Linked DNA regions of Mariniflexile sp. TRM1-10. The protein of the gene in region 2 interacts with the protein of the main gene of each other region in a pairwise test. Links are inferred from orthologs where the notes say so. Each region holds a gene or a part of one and is shown on either strand. Other genes may lie near its edges.

Region 1 (11,258 bases), 1.8 Mb from region 2 along the record:
ACGTTTGGTATTAGTAAACAGCAACACTTTTTGCTCATCTTTTGAAAACGTAAAATAACTTACTGTCAAAGGTGTGTTACTACCGCTAGGTATTAATTGCTCTTTTGATATTAATACTTTAGCATCATTAGAAGGTAAGGTATGCTGAACAATGCCCTCGCTTTGAATTGTATAATACGATTTACCATCGTTAGACCATTTTAATCCTGAGTCTTGCGAAAACCCTTGGATTGACAACAAACTAATAAATAAAAAAACTAAGGATACTTTAAGTTTGCTTTTGAAATTAAAAACCAATTTAAAAATGTGCATAAAAGTTGTGCTTTAAATGAATAATAAATTTCCGAAGTTAATATTTAATTTGAAACTGCCAATATTCAGACTCTTAGTTTAACAGCTTCTTGTGATGCGTTTATTAAATGATTAACACTTAGAGACTGTTTAAGTTTTAAGTTTATTGTAATAAAATGCAGGAAGCAACAGCATTAAAATGATGGGTTGAATGATAAACCTGCGTACATTAAAAAATAAATAGTAGTCTTCTTGTCTTGGGTTAATAACAAAATACAAATAAATGGCCATTAAAGTTACAAAAGCCAACGTGTATATAAACACTGAGAACTTTATAATGCTTTTGTTTTTAAAAACCACATAGAGTATGCCTAATGAAATGACTGTATTTAAAATATATCGAAATGTAGTAAACATGGCGACTTTAAAAATTTCGCGTCTGGGACTATCAATATACAAGTAATCGTTTTGAAAAAATGTTAAATAAGGATCGTAAAACAAGTCGTCTTCAAAAACTCGAACTAAAATCAACAATCCGAATAACACAATTAATAAGATGTATTTTGTTGGATTATTCATTGCCTCTCTTCAATTTTGAAAAACGATTCACCCAAAAAACCCACAATAAAAATACCATCCCATAAATAATAGCAGGAAAAACAACCTTATGAAAAATATCTTTTTGATATGGATAATGATACAAACCTATAGTTAACAGAACAATGCGCAATAAATTAACTGTATAAATCAAAACACTTCCCGAAAGGATGTAGAAAAATGTTGTTTTAAACTTAGAAGCAAAAGCCACGATAAATGACACAAATAATATAATAACACTAATAGAATTACAGCCTTCAACAACACGTGCTAAATATTGGTTGTTAACAATTAGCTTCACTGATGGTTCATTTGGATGTGGCAACACTTGTGCATGATATCCAAAAGTATTTAATAACGATTCACTTTGTTTAGCCACTAAGTGCGTCATGTAATCTGGGTAAAATTTAGCCCCGTCAGAAAACTGCAAATAAAACTTATAGAGTATTGACAGAATAATATACGTCAATAAAAACGCAAGTATAAACTTTATAACCAACTTATATTTTACTAAAAGTGCTTTCAAAAAAACAAATGATTTAAATTAAGGAACATTGAGATTAAAAACCATAATTTCACAAGGCTTATATATTTTTTATGCTTAGGAACCATTTTAATTAAATTTCTTCACCTCTTAAAGCATGTTATCTTATATCTTATTTGAATATCCTTAGAGAAGGAATATAATTGTATTTTTTGCCATTTGAAACTCTAACCGTATTTATAATAATTATTGTAAAATTATAAATATATAAAATGATTATTGGAACATATGCCTTAAAGACACTAAAAGGAGTTATGTGTTTAAATATAGGACTAATGACTCCAAGAAACAATAAAATGGAGTATGAAAAAAGCACAATAGACCAAGTTATCTCAAAATTTAACATGGATTTACCAAGCTCATTCACATTTTTCAGTTTATCCTTTTTAAGTATCCAAAAAACTAAAGGAAGAATAATTCCTAATATAGGAAAGAATAAAAATCCAAGAGCAGATAAGCTCATTAATATTAAATACCCTTTATCCTCTTGAATTTTCCAATCAATAATTTCATCGGGCGTTGTATTTAGCGCAATTGCTAATCTTTTTAAAGAATCCCCTCTGGGTACTGTTTCGGCATTTTCAATTCTTTGAATTGTTCTTAAGCTCAAACCAGAATCTTCAGCCAATAACTCTTGAGTCATTCCTCTCTGATTTCTTAAACCTTTTACTCTTTGTGATAAATTCAAATCGTTCATTTTATATACTTTTAATTTGAAGTAAAAGTATTCGGAGTTTCATTATTTATGTTGCGCCTTTAATATGTCATTTTTACGTCATTTGTGTCTAAACACAATCTACAACTTTTTATAAGGTTAAAATTATGCAAACCAAATATATAATACATCCCTTTTTAAATACTTTTACAAAAACTTTACAATTTTATGATTTTCGAACAACTAAAACCCCAAGTAGAAGCTATTGTTTCAAACACCAGCAAAACGGTAAACGAACGCCTGTTAAATATTTGCGAACTCCTTGAAAAACACGTTAGCTATTACAACTGGGTTGGGTTTTATTTTAGAAATGGCAAAAAAGAGGAACTTATTTTGGGCCCGTATGTTGGCGCACCAACCGATCATACTGTAATTCCTTTTGGAAAAGGTATTTGCGGACAAGTAGCGGTTAGCAACCAAAACTTTGTGGTTCCCGATGTGACAGCCCAAGATAATTATATAGCTTGCAGCATTACGGTTAAAGCTGAAATTGTTATCCCCATTTTTGTAAATGGCGAAAATATTGGGCAAATTGATATCGACTCTAACACGCCAGACCCTTTTACTGAAGCAGACGAACGTTTTTTAGAGTTTGTTTGCGCACAAGTTGCCTCCATACTGGAGTAAATTTTAGAATTTCGAATTCCCTGTTAACAAATCAAAGATTTAGTTAAAAAGTCGTCTCGTTTTTTGTTTTATAAACAGTTGTATTTTAGTTGAAATAACTACTTTTGCAACTTATAATTAGATTAAAAAAATGAGCAACGAAAAAACAGTAAAATCAGCATTAATTTCTGTATTTAGTAAAGAAGGTTTAGAACCTATTGTTAGAAAACTAAACGAACAAGGTGTAACCATTTATTCTACTGGTGGTACCCAAACATTTATTAACGACTTAGGCATTGATGTAGTTCCTGTAGAAGAAGTAACATCATACCCATCTATTCTTGGTGGTCGTGTAAAAACATTACACCCAAAAGTGTTTGGAGGTATTTTAAACAGACAAAACCATGCAGGAGATGCCTCTGAATTAGAAACTTTTGAAATCCCTCAAATTGATGTCGTTATTGTTGATTTATATCCGTTTGAAAAAACTGTTGCTTCGGGCGCAAGTGAACAAGATATTATTGAAAAAATTGATATAGGTGGTATTTCGTTAATTCGTGCTGCTGCAAAAAATTACGCCGATGTTGTTTGTGTAGCATCTGTTGATGATTATGCAGCGTTTTTAGAACTTATTTCGGCTAATAACGGAAGTATTTCTTTAGAAAACAGAAAACGTTTTGCTACAAAAGCATTTAAAGTATCGTCGCACTACGACACTGCCATTTTTAATTACTTCAACAAAAACAACGAAGAAACTGTTTTAAAAATTAGCGAAACTAACGGAAACGTGTTGCGTTATGGCGAAAACCCGCACCAAAAAGGGTTTTTCTTTGGCGATTTTGATGCGATGTTTACTAAACTTAACGGAAAAGAATTAAGCTATAACAACTTATTGGATGTTGATGCCGCAGTGAATCTAATAAACGAATTCAAAAATGAAGCGCCCACATTTGCTATTCTAAAGCACAACAACGCTTGTGGTTTTGCTCAAAGCAACACCATTCACCAAGCGTATAAAGATGCTTTAGCTGGCGACCCTGTTTCTGCTTTTGGTGGTGTTTTAATTAGCAATACTGAAATAGATAAAGCAACTGCTGAAGAAATAAGTAGTTTATTCTGTGAAGTCATTATTGCTCCCTCATACAATACTGAAGCTTTAGAAATCCTTAAAGGAAAGAAAAACAGAATCATATTAGTTCTTCATGATGTAGAGTTGCCTCAAACCAATGTAAGAAGCTGTTTAAATGGCATTTTGGTTCAAGATAGAAACATGATTACAGACACTATTGAAGGATTAACTTATGTGACCAACAATAAACCATCAAAAAACGAGTTAGAAGATTTAATATTTGCTTCAAAAATTTGCAAGCACACAAAATCCAACACCATCGTTTTAGTTAAAAACAAACAATTATTTGCTAGCGGAACCGGACAAACCAGTCGTGTAGATGCTTTAGAGCAAGCTATCCATAAAGCGAAAACTTTTAATTTCGATTTAAACGGTGCTGTTATGGCTAGCGACGCATTTTTCCCGTTTCCAGATTGTGTGGAAATTGCAAAGAAAGCTGGTATTACCGCTGTAATTCAACCAGGTGGTTCTATTAAAGATCAGTTAAGTATTGATTATTGTAATGAAAATAACGTTGCTATGGTGTTTACTGGAACGCGTCATTTTAAACACTAAATAAACAGCAATATTTATTAACTTTTACTACATTTACGAAATAAGTTTTTAAACCTCTAAAATCACTAATAGCACATGGGCTTTTTTGACTTCTTAACCGAAGAAATTGCAATAGATTTAGGTACTGCAAATACTCTTATTATTCATAACGACAAGGTTGTGGTTGACGCACCTTCCATTGTAGCTCGCGATAGAATTACCGGAAAAATTATTGCCGTCGGTCAAGAAGCCAGTTTAATGCAAGGGAAAACACATGAAAACATCAAAACCATTCGCCCCTTAAAAGACGGTGTTATTGCCGATTTTGATGCTTCAGAACAAATGATAAGTATGTTTATTAAAAACATACCCGCATTAAAAAAGAAATTCTTCACTCCGGCGCTTCGTATGGTAGTCTGTATTCCTTCGGGCATCACAGAAGTTGAAATGCGCGCAGTAAAAGAAAGTGCAGAACGTGTAAATGGTAAAGAAGTATATTTGATACACGAACCTATGGCGGCGGCTATTGGAATTGGGGTTGATATCATGCAACCTAAGGGTAATATGGTAGTTGATATAGGTGGTGGTACTACCGAAATTGCTGTTATTGCATTGGGCGGTATTGTTTGCGATAAATCGGTGAAAATTGCAGGTGACGTATTTACAAACGACATTGTTTACTACATGCGTACGCAACACAATTTATATGTGGGCGAGCGTACTGCGGAAAAAATAAAAATTCAAATTGGTGCTGCCACCGAAGACTTAGATTTACCTCCAGAAGACATGAGTGTTCAAGGACGTGATTTGCTTACCGGTAAGCCCAAACAAGTATCTATATCGTATAGAGAGATTGCAAAAGCATTGGACAAATCTATTTTACGTATTGAAGATGCCGTTATGGAAACCTTATCGCAAACACCTCCGGAATTAGCTGCCGATATTTATAATACGGGTATTTATTTAGCAGGTGGTGGTTCTATGCTAAGAGGATTAGACAAACGTTTATCTCAAAAAACAGACCTACCGGTTTACATAGCCGAAGACCCTTTACGTGCTGTTGTAAGAGGTACTGGTATTACGCTTAAAAATTTAGCTAAATACAAAAGCGTTTTGATTAAATAGGCTTATAAAACATGCAACAGATTATTAATTTCATAATAAGAAACAAAAACTTTTTGTTGTCCTTGTTGCTGTTTTCTATTTCTTTTGTTTTTACAATTCAAACACATTCTTACCATAAAAGTAAGTTTATAAACTCTGCCAATTTTTTAACTGGAGGTATTTACAATTCCATTAATAATTTTACGGGTTATTTAAATTTGAAGTCTCAAAACCAAATATTGGCAGAAGAAAACAATCGTTTAAAAATGCTGCTGTTTAATTCTGAAAACAAAAAAGACTCTACCTATATAGATACGGCCTCTTACAAAGGTTCCTATAAATTTACGTTGGCAAACGTTATAAGAAACACCTATTCTGGCGCTAATAACTTCCTACTTTTAAATAGAGGAAAAAACGATGGTTTAAAACAAGATTTAGGGGTTATAAGCTCAAAAGGTGTTGTTGGTATTGTTCATGGTACCAGCAAACATTATGCAACGGTTATCTCTGTATTGAATACCACAAATAAAATTAGTGCTCAGCTAAAAAAAACAAATCATTTTGGCACACTTTACTGGAATGCCAAATCTCCTTATTACATTCAACTTATTGACATTCCTAAAATAGCTCCTATTGTAAAAGGCGATACTATTATTACATCGGGGCGTTCGTCCATTTTCCCTAAAGGAATTCCAATAGGTATTATACATGATTTTAAACTTGATGCCGCCGAAAATTATTATGAAATAAACATCAAATTGTTTAATGATATGACCAATCTTGAACATGTTTATACTATTGAAAATATTGATACTGACGAGATTAATAATTTATTAAACAAAACCGTCAATGAATAACACTGTGTTTGTCCATATTACGCGTTTTATTTCATTGGTTTTTTTACAGGTCGTGTTGTTCAGTAATATTAACTTTTCAGGTTACATTAACCCATTTGTTTATATTATGTTTATAGCGTTGTTTCCTGTAAAAAACAATCGTTTTATTATTATTTTTTTAAGCTTTTTCTTAGGGCTAACTATCGATTTATTCTCAGATACTGGGGGTATTCACGCCGCAGCCTGTGTTTTTATAGCCTATATAAGACCCGTTATATTAAAATTCTCTTTTGGAGTAATTTACGAGCATCAAACTATAAAATTTAATACCGTTGAATTCGGTGAAAAACTAACCTATCTTACCATTCTCACTTTTCTACATCACTTTGTATTGTTTTTTTTAGAAATGTTTAGTGTTTCAAAAATAATATTAGTGCTTCAAAAAACGTTATTCTCAAGTATTTTTACTATTTTATTAATTCTAATTATAACCATTATTTTTAGTAAAAAAACTAAATGAGACGATTCTTACTTGTTATAGCAATAGCCGTTGTCGGACTTATATTTCTATCTAGGCTTTTTTATTTACAGATATATAGTGGGGGAATTCAAAATTTATATGAAGACAACGCTATTAGAAAAGTTTATGACTATCCAAAACGAGGTTTTGTTTTTGATAGGAATGGCGAGTTATTGGTTTCCAACCAACCGTCATACGACGTTATGTTTATTCCTCGTGAGGTAAAACCTTTAGATACTTTAGAGTTTTGCAGTTTATTGAAAATTGAAAAAACCAGGTTTAAAGAAATCTTTGAAAAAGCATATCATTACTCCCCATGGTTACCTTCCGTTTTTATTCCGCATTTATCAAAAGAAGATTATGCCAGCTTACAAGAAAAAATGCGAAAGTTTGAAGGTTTTTATATCCAAAAACGTTCCTTAAGACATTATGAAACCACTATAGGCGCCAACGTTTTAGGTGATATTGGCGAAGTTAACGACGCTATTATTGCCCGAGATCCTTATTATAAAATGGGCGACCTCATAGGGAAACAAGGTATTGAACTCTCTTACGAAAAAACATTACGCGGTGTGAAGGGCATTAAGTTTATTCAAAAAGATAGATTTAATAGAGATTTAGGACCATACAAAGACGGTATTTTCGATACATTACCAAAACCAGGTAGCGATGTCACCATTACCATCGATGCCAAATTGCAGGCTTATGGCGAATTGCTCATGCAAAATAAACACGGTGGTATTATTGCCATTGAACCTAGTAGCGGCGAAATTTTAGCCATGGTCTCAACACCAACCTATAACCCTAATTTATTAGTCGGACGCCAACGCTCAGTTAATTTCACAAAATTATATAACGATAGTATTAACAAGCCTTTATATGACAGAGGCCTTCAAGCCATGTATCCGCCTGGGTCTCCATTTAAAATTTTAAATGCACTTATTGGTTTGCAAGAAGAAGTTGTAACTACCGAAGACCGGTTTTATTGCAACCATGGATATAGTTACGGTGGTAGGAAAATGGGATGTCATAGCCATCCAAGTCCTTTGGCAATGAATGGTGGTATTTACAATTCCTGCAATGCCTATTTTGCGAATGTTTACAGAAGAATTATAGACAAAACCAAAAGTCCTGCAACAGGCATGGATATTTGGAGCAACCATGTAAAAAGTTTTGGCTTAGGCGATTATTTGAATAACGATTTATCGGTAGGGCAACCTGGTAAAATTCCTAATAGTAAAACCTACGACCAAATTTATGGCAAAAACAGATGGGGAAGTACTTTCAACTTATCAAACGCTATTGGGCAAGGTGAAGTATTAACAACACCTATTCAATTAGCAAATATGACCGCAGCCATTGCCAACCGAGGATACTATTATACCCCTCACATCATAAAAAATATTGAAGGTCATACCATTGATGTTAAATATACCACCCCTAACCATACCACCATAAACAAAGAACATTTTGAACCTATTATACAAGGTATGTTTGATGTTTATAACCATGGAACCGCTGCAAGTGTTCAAGTAAAAGGTATTGAAATTTGCGGAAAAACTGGAACTGCCGAAAACTTTGTAAAAGTTAAAGGGCAACGCATGCAGCTTACAGATCATTCTATATTTATCGCATTTGCACCAAAAGACAATCCTAAAATAGCCCTTGCTGTATTTGTAGAAAACGGGTATTGGGGAGCACGATTTGCTGGAAAAATAGCCAGTTTAATGATTGAAAAATATATTAATGATACTATCTCCAGAACCGACATGGAAGATTGGCTTTTAAAACATACTTTAGAACATGAGTACGCAAAACCATATTCTGGACAACCCTTTGGAATTAATAAGAATACAACTTTAGAAGTTGTAGATGATTCAGAATTTAAAGAGCTTAAAGAATTATTGAATGAACTAAATAGCAAATCAAGAAACCCTGATGAACTGAAGAAAACCCAAGGTGTAAATTTATAGATTAAATTAAATAACTTAATATAGACAATAAACATTAATGATAACGGAAGCTAGCAGATATTACAAATTTGATTGGATTACCATTATTTTATTTCTCCTGCTTGTTGGTTTTGGATGGTTAAACATTGTATCGGCTTCCCATTCTGGAGACACCATAAACTACTTGGATTTTTCGCAACCTTACGGAAAACAGCTCATGTTTATCTTTTTAACCGTAGGACTTATTATCCTTATTTTAGCGATAGAATCTAAATTCTACGAACGTTTTTCTAGTGTTATATACATTATTTCCATGCTGTCGTTGGTGGGTCTTTTTATATTTGGAAAAAGCGTTAACGGTGCGACCTCTTGGTATGCCATTGGCGGCATGACGATACAACCCAGCGAATTTGCAAAAGCCGCTACAGCGCTTGCTGTTGCAAAATACGTAAGCGACTTAAACACCGATATTAAAAAAGTTAAAGACCAAATTACTGTATTTGCTATTATTGCACTTCCTGCGGTATTAGTATTACTTCAAAAAGATGCTGGCAGTACGTTGGTTTATGGTTCTTTTATTTTTGTGTTATATAGAGAGGGCTTATCACCAATCTATTTAATCCTTCTTTTAATGCTTATTGTTATTTGCCTATGTTCCTTAAAATTTGGAGTTGTCATAACATCTCTAATCATAACAGTATTTGTATTAGGTCATCATTTTACCAGACGAAGAAAACCGTTGTTCATTCAACCTATTTCTATCATTCTACTCAGTATTTTAATTTCATTTGGTGTTCGATATTTCTACGACAACCTATTGCCTTTTCATCAAAAAGACAGAATAACTATTTGGCTAAGTCTTGAAAAAGATCCTATTAAGCTAGATCTTATGAAAAAGACCATCGCTTATAATTTAAATGAATCTGAAAAAGCCATTAGTTCTGGTGGCTTAACAGGAAGAGGTTATTTAGAAGGCACTAGAACCACCGGAAAATTTGTACCCGAACAGCATACCGATTACATTTTTAGTACCGTAGGCGAAGAATGGGGCTTTGTCGGTAGCGCAGCAGTAATTATTGTTTTTATATTACTTTTTCTTCGTATTTTGCATTTGGCCGAATTGCAACGCTCTCAATTTAGTCGCATGTATGGTTATGGGGTTGCATCCATATTTTTTATGCACTTTTTTATAAATATTGGTATGGTAATGGGCATTATCCCTACCATTGGTATTCCGTTGCCTATGTTTAGTTATGGTGGTTCAGGACTTTGGGGTTTTACCATTTTATTATTTATTTTTATTAAGTTAGATTCAGATAGAATCAACCAATGGTAAGTCAACAACAAACACCTTTATTTTAACCTCTTATGGTGAGAAATTGTTTCTTTTTAATGGGTATTGCCATCATACTTTCGTCTTGTTACGGATCAAAAAGCATGTTGAAGAATTCTTTTTCGGTTGAACAATCCAAAATGATAATGAGTTCAGATTCTCTAACTCCCATGCGGGTTTTCAAAATAACCAACAAAAGAGATTCGTTATTGCTTAGAACCAAAAGTCAGGACGTTAAAGTAAACCCAAACGATGTTGTTTTACAACGTTTTGTAAAAAGATTATATGCCACCGTTAGAGACAGTATATCTTTAGGCGTTGGTATTGCGGCGCCACAAGTGGGTATTTTAAAAAACATTATTTGGGTGCAACGATTTGATAAAGAAAATTTTCCTTTTGAAGTGTATTTAAATCCAGTAATTAAAACCTATTCAGATAAAAAGCAAACCTTTAGAGAAGGCTGTTTATCCATACCCGACAGAACTGATACCTTAAACACCCGAGCTTTTTCAATTGTAATTGAATACGACACGATGAAAGCTGAACATAAAACCGAAACCGTTGAAGGTTTTACATCGGTAATTTTTCAACATGAAATAGACCATTTAAATGGCATTTTGTATTTGGACCATTTGAAAAAAGAAGTGGCTGATGCTAAATCGAGAAACTAATCATTGAACTCATCTTAACTTTTTCTATTTCTTAATCTCCAACTTTTCAGCAAAGTAATCACAGAAATCTTTCATAGTAGCAGTCATTTTTTCATCTTGGGTCGCTCGATGAAACGTATCGCTCATTGCCACTAGGGTTTGATGGAAAAACACTTTCATTTCATCAACAGGCATATCTTTAGTCCATAAGTCAATACGCAAGGTTTCTTGGGCTTTAGAATCCCAAACCGCCAACATCATCGCTTTTGCTTCCTCGTTGGTTATACCGCCATCTTCAGCGGTCCAAGAGAGTTTCTCTGGGACTCTGTTAGCATCAAGTTCTACGTTTAATTCTATTTTGGATGTAATCTTCGACATTATTTTCTTGGTTTAAACTTTGAATTATTAAAAATTTCTTCAGGACTTTTTATTAGCATGTCTTTTAAA
Region 2 (11,274 bases):
AAAAAAGAATTTAGCCTTGAAAATTAACTGGAATTACATAAAGATGTTTGCTTTACTAGGTTTAGTAACCTTTTTGTTTGCTTTTGCATCAGCAAGAAATTCTGTTAGAAAAATATCTAAACCTAATGTGGTGTTTATTGGAGAAAACAATCTGTTTATAACAAACGAGAATGTTAGTAAATTGTTAATACAAAGTTTTAAAGGAGCTAAAAATATACCTAAAGAAACTTTAGATTTGAATGAGTTAGAAATTGCCCTAAAATCTAATCCAATGATAAAAACGGCAGAAGTGTATGTTACTGTAAATGGTACACTTAATGCTGAAGTTGAACAAAAAACGCCTATTGCAAGAGTAAGTACAAGTGCGTCTTATTATATAGATGATGACGGTTTTTATATGCCATTATCTGATAATTATTCTGCTAGAGTGCCACTAGTTACTGGTTATGTTGAAAAAAATAATTTAAAAAACATTTATATCGTTGCAAGTAAAATTAACAAAGATGAGTTTTTAAAAAAGCATGTAATAGAAATTCATCAAGGCATAGACAAGGTTGTGTATTTAAAACTGAGACAATGCCAATTTTTAGTGCAACTGGGAGATGTGACATTTTTAGATAAAAAAGTTAATAACCTAAAAGCGTTTTATCAAAAAAACCTAAAAGATAAAGCACTCGATAGTTATAGTAAAGTCAATTTGCAGTTTGATAACCAAGTAGTATGTACCAAAATATAAGCCATGGAGCATAATTTAGCAGTAGGATTAGACATAGGAACCACAAAAATTGTGGCTATGATTGGTCGTAAAAACGAGTACGGAAAAGTTGAAATTTTAGGCATTGGTAGGTCTAAAAGCTTGGGCGTGCATCGTGGTGTGGTAAATAATATTACACAAACCATTCAATCTATACAGCAAGCGGTTCAAGAGGCAGAAGTGGCTTCCGATATTAAAATTGAAGGTGTAACAGTAGGTATTGCAGGTCAGCATATACGTAGTCTGCAGCACAGCGATTATATAACCAGAGCAAATTCTGAAACGGTTATTGATGAAGAAGATATTGACAAGTTAATAAACCAAGTGCATAAACTAGTAATGCTTCCGGGTGAAGAAATTATTCACGTATTGCCACAAGAATATAAAGTAGATGGGCAAGGTGAAATTAAAGAACCTATCGGGATGTATGGCGGCCGTTTAGAAGCCAATTTCCATGTGGTAGTCGGTCAAGTATCGTCTATAAGGAACGTAGGTCGTTGTGTGCAAAGCTCCGGTTTAAATTTAGAAGGCATTACGTTAGAGCCTTTAGCATCGGCAAATGCCGTATTAAGTCAGGAAGAAAAAGAAGCAGGTGTTGCACTTATTGATATAGGAGGCGGTACAACCGATTTAGCCATTTTTAGAGATGGTATCATCCGTCATACAGCGGTCATTCCTTTCGGCGGAAACGTTATTACGGAAGACATCAAGGAAGGGTGTTCCATTATAGAAAAACAAGCCGAATTATTAAAGATAAAATTTGGTTCTGCATGGCCAGGAGAAAATAAGGATAATGAAATAGTATCCATTCCAGGTTTACGTGGCAGGGAACCAAAAGAGATAACCCTTAAAAATCTCTCTAAAATAATTCATGCGCGTATTGTTGAAATCATTGAGCAAGTATATGTAGAAATTAAAAACTACGGACACGAAGAACAAAAGAAAAAATTGATTGCCGGTATCGTTTTAACAGGTGGTGGTAGTCAATTAAAACATTTAAAGCAGTTAGTGGAGTACATAACAGGAATGGACACCAGAATAGGTTACCCTAACGAACATTTGGCGGGTAATAGTGATGATGATGTTACAAGTCCGTTATACGCCACTGCCGTTGGTTTGGTTTTAGATGGTTTAAAGCGTAACGAACGAAAAAAGATTGAACTGCAAGAGAAAAAGCAAGAGGCGGAAAATGAAAAGCCTATTGAAGAAATTAAAGAAAAACCAGTAAAAGAACGCCGTTCTTTTCTAGACAAATTAACCGAGCGTGTTAAAGATTTTTTAGACAACGCAGAGTAATAGAAAAATATCCATAGAACAAAAAGTAAAAGTATAATACCAGTAAAACAGAATTTATGAGCAGCAAGAAAGAATTCGAAAGTATTGCATTTGATTTACCAAAAAATCAATCAAATGTTATTAAGGTTATTGGTGTTGGCGGTGGCGGCAGTAATGCCATTAACCACATGTTCCAACAAGGCATTAAAGGCGTCGATTTTTACATCTGTAATACAGATGCACAAGCGCTTCAAAATAGCGGTGTACCAAACAAAATTCAATTAGGGGTAAACCTGACTGAAGGGCTGGGAGCAGGAGCAAACCCACAAGTTGGAGAACAATCTGCGGTTGAAAGTTTCGAGGATATTTCAAATATGCTTGATACCAATACCAAAATGGTTTTCATAACAGCGGGTATGGGAGGTGGAACGGGCACCGGTGCAGCACCTATTATAGCTAAAATGGCTAAAGATTTAGATATCTTAACCGTAGGAATTGTAACCATGCCATTTCAGTTTGAAGGCAAAATGCGTATTGAGCAATCCCAAATTGGCATTGAGAAATTAAGAAATGTGGTGGATTCGTTAATCGTAATAAATAACAACAAGCTTCGTGAAGTATATGGCAATCTTGGTTTTAAAGCAGGATTCTCTAAAGCCGATGAGGTGCTTTCCACAGCTGCTCGTGGTATAGCAGAAGTTATTACACACCACTATACACAAAATATCGATTTACGCGATGCTAAAACCGTATTAAGCAATAGTGGAACAGCTATTATGGGATCTGCATTGGCATCAGGGAAAAGCCGTGCACAAGATGCTATCCGTAAAGCTTTGGATTCACCATTGTTAAATGACAATAAAATTACTGGAGCTAAAAATGTATTGCTGCTAATAGTTTCTGGAACTCACGAAATTACCATTGATGAAATAGGTGAAATAAACGACCACATTCAAAATGAAGCGGGTCATGGTGCTAATATCATTATGGGTGTTGGGGAAGATGAAAGTTTAGAAGAATCTATTGCTGTAACTATTATTGCGACAGGTTTTAATATAGAGCAACAAGACGAAATTTCCAATACCGAAACAAAAAAGGTTGTGCATTCATTGGTTAGTGAAGATTTAGATTTCAGCCCTAAAGAAAAAGAACCTGTCATTATCGCTCCCGTTATTGAGTTAAAAGAAAAGAAAGAGCCCACAGTTGTAAAGCACACTTTGGATTTTGATATTGAAGAAGATGAGCCTGTTAAATCTGAAAAAACGATTGTAAACGAAGAAAAAGTTAGCAATCCTTCGATTGACAACAATATAGATTTAATACCAACTTCAGAACTTATAAAAAACATTCAAGTAGTTTATGAAGAGGTAAGAGCAAACGTTCAGGAGGATGACGATTTCATTATTAAACCAGTTACTAGAATGTCTAAAAAAGACAAAGATATTGCCGATATAGAAGTGGTTTCAGATTATATTGAAGAAGAGAAACAAATCACATTAACGTTTGATTTACCTTTATCTTCCAACGATAAAGTTGAAAAAGAAGAAGACCAAATAACATCATTTCAGTTAGACGATGATGTTAAGAAAATTTCGGTGAATGATTATGTGGAGTTAATACCAGTTAACGAAACAACCGAAAAAGGTGATATGCGTTATGCTTTGGAAGATTATATAGAAGTAGAATCTTCAATGAACAAAAAGCAAGCAAAAGCCAAAGAGATGATAGAAGAATTTGACCAAGAGGTCGTATTCGAAAAGAAAGTGGTTAAATCACCTGTTCAAGAAGAAAGCACTGATGATGAATTAGATCCAATGAATAGTCCTATTTCAGAAATGCTTAAAGAGCGCGCTGAAGAACGCAGACGTAAAATGAAAGACTTTAACTATAAATTCAACAATGCCAAGATTGATGATATAGAAAGAGTGCCAGCTTATAAGCGTCAAGGCGTTAATTTAGATGAAGCAAAACATTCTTCTGAAACAGATTTGTCTAGATCTAGCGTTGGGTTTGATGATAATGATGATATCCAAATAAGAAGCAATAATTCATTTTTACATGATAATGTAGATTAAAAGCATACTGGCCTTACTTAGTTATGAACCCGAAAAGTATCCCTCAGCTTTTCGGGTTTTTTAATTGATTTTTTACAGAGGCATCTGCGCTAGATTTTCCTCCTCTGAACAGGATTTTAAAAGCTTTTATTTTGGCATTGACAGATTCAACATTCGTGTTTTTTTTGTCTACTGAATTTTGGTATTATATTTTGTAGCTTTCATTCTTATTGGAAGCCGTTTAAAAACCATAGAAAAAAACCTATCAGAAACCGACGGTTTCTGATAGGTTTAGAAATATAATAAATATTGATACTATGTTCTATTCTTTGATGATGGTCTTATTTATAGTGCCATTTTCTGTAACTATCTGAACTGCGAATATGCCTGTACCGCTATTAATACTCACTTTCGTGATTTTATTTATAATGTCATTTGCTTTTATTAAACGTACTTGCTGTCCAAGCATATTGAATACCTCAATTTGTTTGACCTTCCCTGCCTTAGCTAAATCTATATAAAATTCATTTTTAAATGGCACGGGATAAATCTTCACTTCGGGCTTAACATCATTAACAACTAAACCAAGCGAATTTTTAGATGAAGCTGCTTTACTGGCATTGGCTGGGTCGCCCACTAAAAGCCATTGTGCATTTACATGGGTAGTATTTGCATATTGCCCAACAACAGACCCATTAGCAGTCCTTCCCATGCCATCTAAAAACAACCCTGTAGCACGATTTTGAATTCTGTAATAATCGCCGTTATATTGTTGCACGGACCATTGTGAATTATTACTAGTTGTATTGGCCCACTGGCCGCAATTAGATCCATTAGCAGTACGTCCCATACCATCAAGAATCATCCCTGTTCCACGGTTTACAAACTGTACATAACCATTACCAACATCTACCATTTCCCAATATGAATTATTGTGGTTCGTGGAGTTGGCATATTGATTGCAGTCATCACCATTACCCGTTTTACCATATCCATCTACTACTAAACCTGTTCCTCGGTTTTGTATTTGATAATAGTTGGTAACGCTGGTAGTATTTACCAATTGAATATTAGGAGATGGTGGTGTATCCATTCCGCCACCAAAATAAAACCCAAGATTTGGAGGCTGGTTATACGAATTGTTCTGCCATGCAATAGCTGACCTGTAGTTAGGGTCATGCATTAAGGTGTACATTCTTTGGTTAGTAACGAAAGGAGTAACAAAAACAATCAAACCTGTGTTGTCAGTACGTCTGTATATGACTTCTTCCCGCCAGTCACCCAAAATATCGGCCATAAGGCTAGGATTGGATTTAGATGAATTATTATCAGAAATTGGCGCCATATTATATAATGTGGCTACTCTGCCGGTCCCGGTTCCATTCCATTTACCAATTACAGTTTTGTCGAGTATTTCACGTTGAACATCGCCATCCCACCAAATACCAAAATTATAAGAAGCACCACCACCCGTAGAAGTTGGTATTGCAGTTGATATAAGTTGACCTGTGCAGCTGCGAAGACCAGAGCCATCAGAACCCCATATTTCCATGCCTTTGTAATTTGGATCTATATCTGCGGCCATACATCTTCCAATATCACCACTGGACCAATTTGCCCATTGTATAGTACCATTAGCAGCATTTCTTAATGATATACCCGGGATTGTTGAGCCATTCGCATACTCTTGACAGCTAAAATATTCCAGACCGGCAATATCAGGGTTAATATCTGCTAAATGAGCAGCATCGCCATGACCAAAACTGGTGGAGTAAAGACCATTGCCATTTTCATCAACCGCCATGCCTCCATAAGTTATCTCGTCTCTCCCGTCACCATCAACATCACCGGCAGCAAGATTATGGTTTCCTTGTCCGGTATAGGCAGTGGCTACACCATTAGGATCGCTATCCCAAGCCCACTCCTGTGTTAAAGAGCCATTTCTAAAATGCCACGCTTCAAGTTTTATTCGATTATAGATTCCTCTACCGATTACAAAGCTTGGATTTACACCATCGAGATAGGCAACTGCCCACATGCATTTGGTAGCCCTGTGACCAAGTTGAGAAAGGTTTTGGCCCGGTAGCCCCCATTGTGCTATTGGTTCCAGACCGATGTACCAATCCCATGCAATTTCTGCTCCTGTTTCGCCATCAAATATTGATATGTAATCGGGTCCTTCGGTTCTAAACCAAAAAGGACCATTTTGTGACGCTGTAGAACGATAGCTGATTTGTCCGTCCCCATCTCTGTCGCCAATATTATTTCCTAAGCCGTCTATCATACCATCTGAAGTTCTGGTAGCAACTTCGGCCTTTCCATCATTATCAAAATCGTATACCAAAAAGTTTACCTCTACCGCGTGTAACAAATTGGGCCCCAAATCAATGGCCCACATAAATGTGCCGTCAAGTTCATAAGCTTCAAGATAGTGATTATAGGGTGAGGTAGGGGATTCATCATTGGAGAGTCTTTTTATAACAATTTCGTATTCCCCGTCCCCATCCAGATCGCCAACAGAGGCATCATTCAGATGATGGGTAGTGTATCCACCGTTAACCGATCTGACGGGAATAGTGAAATACCCACTTCCCCTAACACCTGTAGCGCCAGAAAGTGCTTGCTCTGTTCCTCCAATAACAGCAGCTACACTATAAGAATTATCGGTACTGATTGCATCAACATAATTTGAAACGTTAAGATTGGAAGCGATTAGTGTTGACCCACGATATAGATTGTAGGTAGCATTCTGGGTGTATTCGTCACCGGGAATCCGCCAACTTATTAGCACGGAGTTAGTATTGGTTCGCATGGCAATTAATCCTCTGTCAAGGTTTTCCATGTAACGTTGTCCGAAAAGTGAGCAACTCCAAAGAGCCATGATGCTAATTAAAGACAGGCTCATAAGGAACCTATTTTTAAATAGTTTTTTAACCGTGAATTGATGAACTAACGGGGTGTTTTTAATGGTAAGTTTTGTTTTCATAATTAGTTTAATTGGTTATTTTTTAAGCCGAAGCTTGGTTTTTATGCATTTAAATAATGCACTTATTAGTTGGTATGTAAACAAATATATTTTTAATTTCTATTATATCTGTCCTGTACTTACATGTGCAAAAACGGACATAGTGTACCACTGGATTTGCAACAAAAGTGCGATAATCTATACAACGGAATAAGTGCCACGTCCTGAATAAAGGCTGCTTTATGTGCGCAAAAGATAAATCCGACTGGCATAATAAGCGCAACCAAAACGTGCCACTGAATTTCGGAACGGCATATATTTGCGTAATAAAAATCCTAAAAAAGTGAGTGCGGCTGGTAACATTGTATATAAAAAATGCTTAGTTTAGTGCTATATAGTAACCGTTGACAACAACTAAAAACAGATAAATTAAAAATTTGAAAAATGGAAAAAAATTGGATTATAGGAATGGCAATCTTGATTTTTTTAGTGGTTACTTTTCTTTATTGGAAGCTAACTGGTGGCTATGCTGAAAAAGAATATGGCAAAAAAATGTGGAAACAATGGGGAACGAGAACTTTTTATTGGACGGCTGCCTTATTCATTAGTGGAGGACTTGCGATTGCAATAATGTTTCTTTTGAAATGGGTAAATGTTCTGACTTTTTAAGGGTCTAAACGTTACAACTGATTTTAAAACTATTTCGGAATTGGATTTTCGAGAGTTGCCGATGTTTATCTCCAATGGACAGCTGAATAAATTTATGTATGGGTTTGATAAGGCTTTAGACGAAGTCTGTGGCTTCCCGTTGTTCCTTAGTGGGGGCTATCACTAACTTACAGTTAGTAACGTTAAGAGTAAGCATTAAAAAACAGTTTAAATAAAATAAAAACAAGTTGTATTTAAATAAGATCTCAGGCCCAGTCTGGTCACTTTAATTAACTTTCAACGAGTGGTTACAAAAACCTTGGAAATTATAATATTTTAAGGTTTTACTTTGTTAGGGGATTATTTTATTTGATTCTAAAAGAGGGCGTATTTGAATTTGTTTGAGCCTAAAATTGTAATTATTTTTAGATAATATGATGCGTTCGTATTTTACTATAATAATTCTTCCAATTCTTTTGAAGTCAGTGTAAAATTAGGTTTAAAATCCTCAGAATTCATATAGTTAATTATGGATTGATACAATTGAAGCGCTTCTGGTTTATCCAACATTTTGTTTAGCTGAGACATACAAATTATCAATTTTCCTTTACCAACTTTAAATTCAAAGATTAAACCCAATTTGTGATTTCTTTCAAGGTTATCAATTACCTGTACAATCGGGTAATAATCATTAGCGGTACTATCCAGAATCAACGAATTACTTGCTTTAATTATGGAAAACCATTGCCAATTGGTATGGAAATCGGTTGGAAAAGAATTAAATAGCTTATGGTCAGGATTCATTAAGAGTCCCAAAGTCCCTGGGGATACAGGCCTGTTTACATGTTCACTAATGGTTTTAAACATGCCATAGTTCCAAAATTCGGGAGGAAAATGTCCTGGCAAACTGGTTGATTTTACATCTTCGGTTTGAGGAAATAGCAATACTTTAGCTCCATGATTTAATTTGGTGCGTATATTATTATTTAAATCCTCTGTTACTAAAATATCATTAGGGATTTGAATAGTTGTTTTCGCTGGATACACCCAAATAGGATGGGAATTGGAATATTTGGTATTAACTATATATGTGTGAAGGGTTAATTTCTCAGCTTCAGAAATACTCGAAAGACGGATGTTAATGCTTCCAACATCATTTAGTCCATTTATAATCTTTAAATTTAAAAAATGACCTTGCTGTATCATGGTTCCATCTTGTTTTCTTAGTTCCCAATGCAGTGGGTTACTAATGGTTGTGTTGGAATAATTTGCTACTTTAATTTTTGCTTGGAAGTTTTCTTTATTAATATAACAGTATTTGGGGAACTCTGGTAGTATGGCTAATTCGTTACATGATTGTTTCCAATCTTTCGGGGTAACGACATTTTTACTATCCATAAAGGCATCTAAAATACCAACAAGAGCAGTGCCTTGTCCAGGGAAATCCTGTAAATCCAATAGCTGAAATCCTGCCAATCCTTTTGTTCGTAAAGCAGCTTCTATTTCTGCTTTGTAGCAAAGTGCAGACCATGCTCCAGATGCTTTTTGAAACAGACTATCCATTTCTTGCATTCCAGATTTTTTAAGACGATTCTTAAAAACTTCTAAATTCCAAGCTCGTAAAACACCTGTGTATTTGTGAATTTCTTTATAGTTTGGATATATTTGATATTGCCCTATTTCATGGCCAACAATTGGGATGCTTAATTGCGAAACCGCATCGTCGAAATTAATTTCGGTTGAAGGTTGTAGAGTATTCAATATGCCACCGTCATTGGCATCGGCAAAAGCATGGGTTAATCGGGTATGTCCTTGTATGGTGTTTCCGTTTGTAGGAATACGTGCGCCCACAAAAAAATCGGCATAATCTGTGGGTGGCATATAACCAATATTATTGTTGGAACCCATGGTGTAAAGTGGTCTAGAGTCAAACTTTTTAAAGGCAAGCATCATTTTTTCGACCTTGTCGTGTCCATCCCATATTTCGTTACCAGGTGAAAACATAACGAACGAGGGGTGATTTGCATAGGCTTTTAACATGGCAAGTCCTTCTTTTTTTAACTCCTGGGCAATGGTATGGGATTCCAAACCACCCCAGAATGGCAACTCGGCTTGAATATAGATGCCTTCTTGGTCGGCAGCGGTAAAAGCAGCTTCTGGCGGACAATACGTGTGAAAGCGATAATGGTTTATTCCATAGGATTTTGCAATTTTAAAAACGCGTAGCCAATCATCAACATTCATGGGTGTATATCCGGTTAACGGAAAAACGGCTGCTTCATGTTTCCCTCTTAAAAAGGTTGTGCGCCCATTTATCGCAAATTGTGTACCCTTCGTTTCAAATTTTCGCATGCCAAAACCAACCGTTTTAGCATCTTTCGTTTTTTCGTTGGATATGATTGCTTTTAAGAGATATAGTGGTTGCTCGTATTCATCCCATAAGTCTGGTTTTTCATCAAATACATAAACTAACTTTGTTTTCGGTTTATAATCGATGGTCGATTTGTGTGACTTTAGTTTTGTGGTTTTACCTTTATATGTCTTTTCAACAACAAGTTCAATATTAAATGTGCTATAGTTTAAAGGATTTTCTATTTCCAATTCAACATCAAATTTATCTTCATCTACATTTGGATATACTTGAAGGTTTGAAATATAGGTTTTAGGCGATGCTTCTAAGTATATGTCGCCAATGATACCGTTCCAGTTGGTTTGTGTGTCATCTGAATAAATATGAACATTGCCATACGGCGTTTGTTTCAAATCATTATTTATTTGAATAGTTATATAATGCTCACCAGGCGATAGATAATTAGAAACATTGAAAGTTTGAGCAGATTGAAGTAGTTTGGATTCTCCAACAAAACTACTGTCTATCCATATTTTTGATGCTTTGGTGCGTTCTAAAAAAAGTTGAATATGTTTATTGTTAAAATTCTTGGGGACGGCCACTTTTTTTCGATACCATGCGACTCCTTCATATTTATACACTCTATTAAGGTGCATGGTGGTCGTGTCTTTATTGTGAATGCCTTTTTGATTGGTATCTGTAGTCCCAGGTAATTTAACAACATCATTTAAGTTGCTATTATACCATTGCTGTTCCATACCAATATTTAAAGAGTCTAGAGAAAATTGCCATGCGCCTTCAAGATCAAGACGCGCTCTATAATCTTCTTTGTTAGAATTGCAAGACACATAAATTAACAAAAAAATGAGATAAATATTCTTCATACTATTTTTTATAGCTTTTTTTTTTTTTTAACGTTCAGCTTATAGAAGCTGGATTTAAATATTAAGTTAAGCGTAGTCGAAACCTAAAAAACTATCGATGTTCAGAACTTTTCGACTGTCCTAAAGGCGATAATTAGCAGTAATAGTAATATTTATCCTTGTGTTTGAATCAAACTCACGTTTATATAAGTTATTATTCTTTCAAAGTCACCATCAATACATCATGAGGTTCTATTTTTGCTTTTAAATTGGTGGAGGTGTCCCCTAAATTTTTATGGTTGAATACATCTCTTATTTTAAAAACGTTTTTTTTCATGTCTACATAGCGACCATTTACATCATCA

The links.
Region 1: the proteins of ftsA (region 2) and CJ739_RS10765 interact in binary tests that used the Escherichia coli proteins (3 or more experiments, as listed by UniProt). The link is inferred for Mariniflexile sp. TRM1-10 from one-to-one orthologs.

The regions. Positions count from the first base shown.
Region 1 is NZ_CP022985.1:2,526,937-2,538,194, reverse strand. Bases 3,649-6,526 are described here. They hold CJ739_RS10765 (rod shape-determining protein), read left to right. Parts: upstream 3,649-4,512; coding sequence 4,513-5,541; downstream 5,542-6,526. Other genes in these bases: CJ739_RS10755 (rod shape-determining protein MreD), read left to right, coding at 6,370-6,526; mreC (rod shape-determining protein MreC), read left to right, coding at 5,553-6,377; purH (bifunctional phosphoribosylaminoimidazolecarboxamide formyltransferase/IMP cyclohydrolase), read left to right, coding at 3,649-4,437. Outside these bases: CJ739_RS10795 (S9 family peptidase), read right to left, coding at 1-312; CJ739_RS10790 (exosortase F system-associated membrane protein), read right to left, coding at 442-870; exosortase family protein XrtF, read right to left, coding at 863-1,414; CJ739_RS10780 (helix-turn-helix domain-containing protein), read right to left, coding at 1,545-2,129; CJ739_RS10775 (XrtF-associated fRMsr-like GAF protein), read left to right, coding at 2,316-2,774; more of purH, read left to right, coding at 2,905-3,648; more of CJ739_RS10755, read left to right, coding at 6,527-6,876; CJ739_RS10750 (peptidoglycan D,D-transpeptidase FtsI family protein), read left to right, coding at 6,873-8,849; rod shape-determining protein RodA, read left to right, coding at 8,887-10,164; def (peptide deformylase), read left to right, coding at 10,266-10,832; gliding motility protein GldC, read right to left, coding at 10,857-11,189; gliding motility lipoprotein GldB, read right to left, coding at 11,189-11,258. UniProt on the Escherichia coli protein: Forms membrane-associated dynamic filaments that are essential for cell shape determination. Acts by regulating cell wall synthesis and cell elongation, and thus cell shape.
Region 2 is NZ_CP022985.1:762,992-774,265, reverse strand. The notes cover bases 1-2,894. They hold ftsA (cell division protein FtsA), read left to right. Parts: upstream 1-739; coding sequence 740-2,050; downstream 2,051-2,894. Other genes in these bases: ftsZ (cell division protein FtsZ), read left to right, coding at 2,107-2,894; CJ739_RS03560 (cell division protein FtsQ/DivIB), read left to right, coding at 44-736; murC (UDP-N-acetylmuramate--L-alanine ligase), read left to right, coding at 1-27. In the rest of the region: more of ftsZ, read left to right, coding at 2,895-4,104; CJ739_RS03545 (rhamnogalacturonan lyase family protein), read right to left, coding at 4,406-7,069; CJ739_RS03535 (hypothetical protein), read left to right, coding at 7,493-7,717; CJ739_RS03530 (DUF8487 domain-containing protein), read right to left, coding at 8,150-10,930; CJ739_RS03525 (glycoside hydrolase family 27 protein), read right to left, coding at 11,124-11,274. UniProt on the Escherichia coli protein: Essential cell division protein that assists in the assembly of the Z ring. May serve as the principal membrane anchor for the Z ring.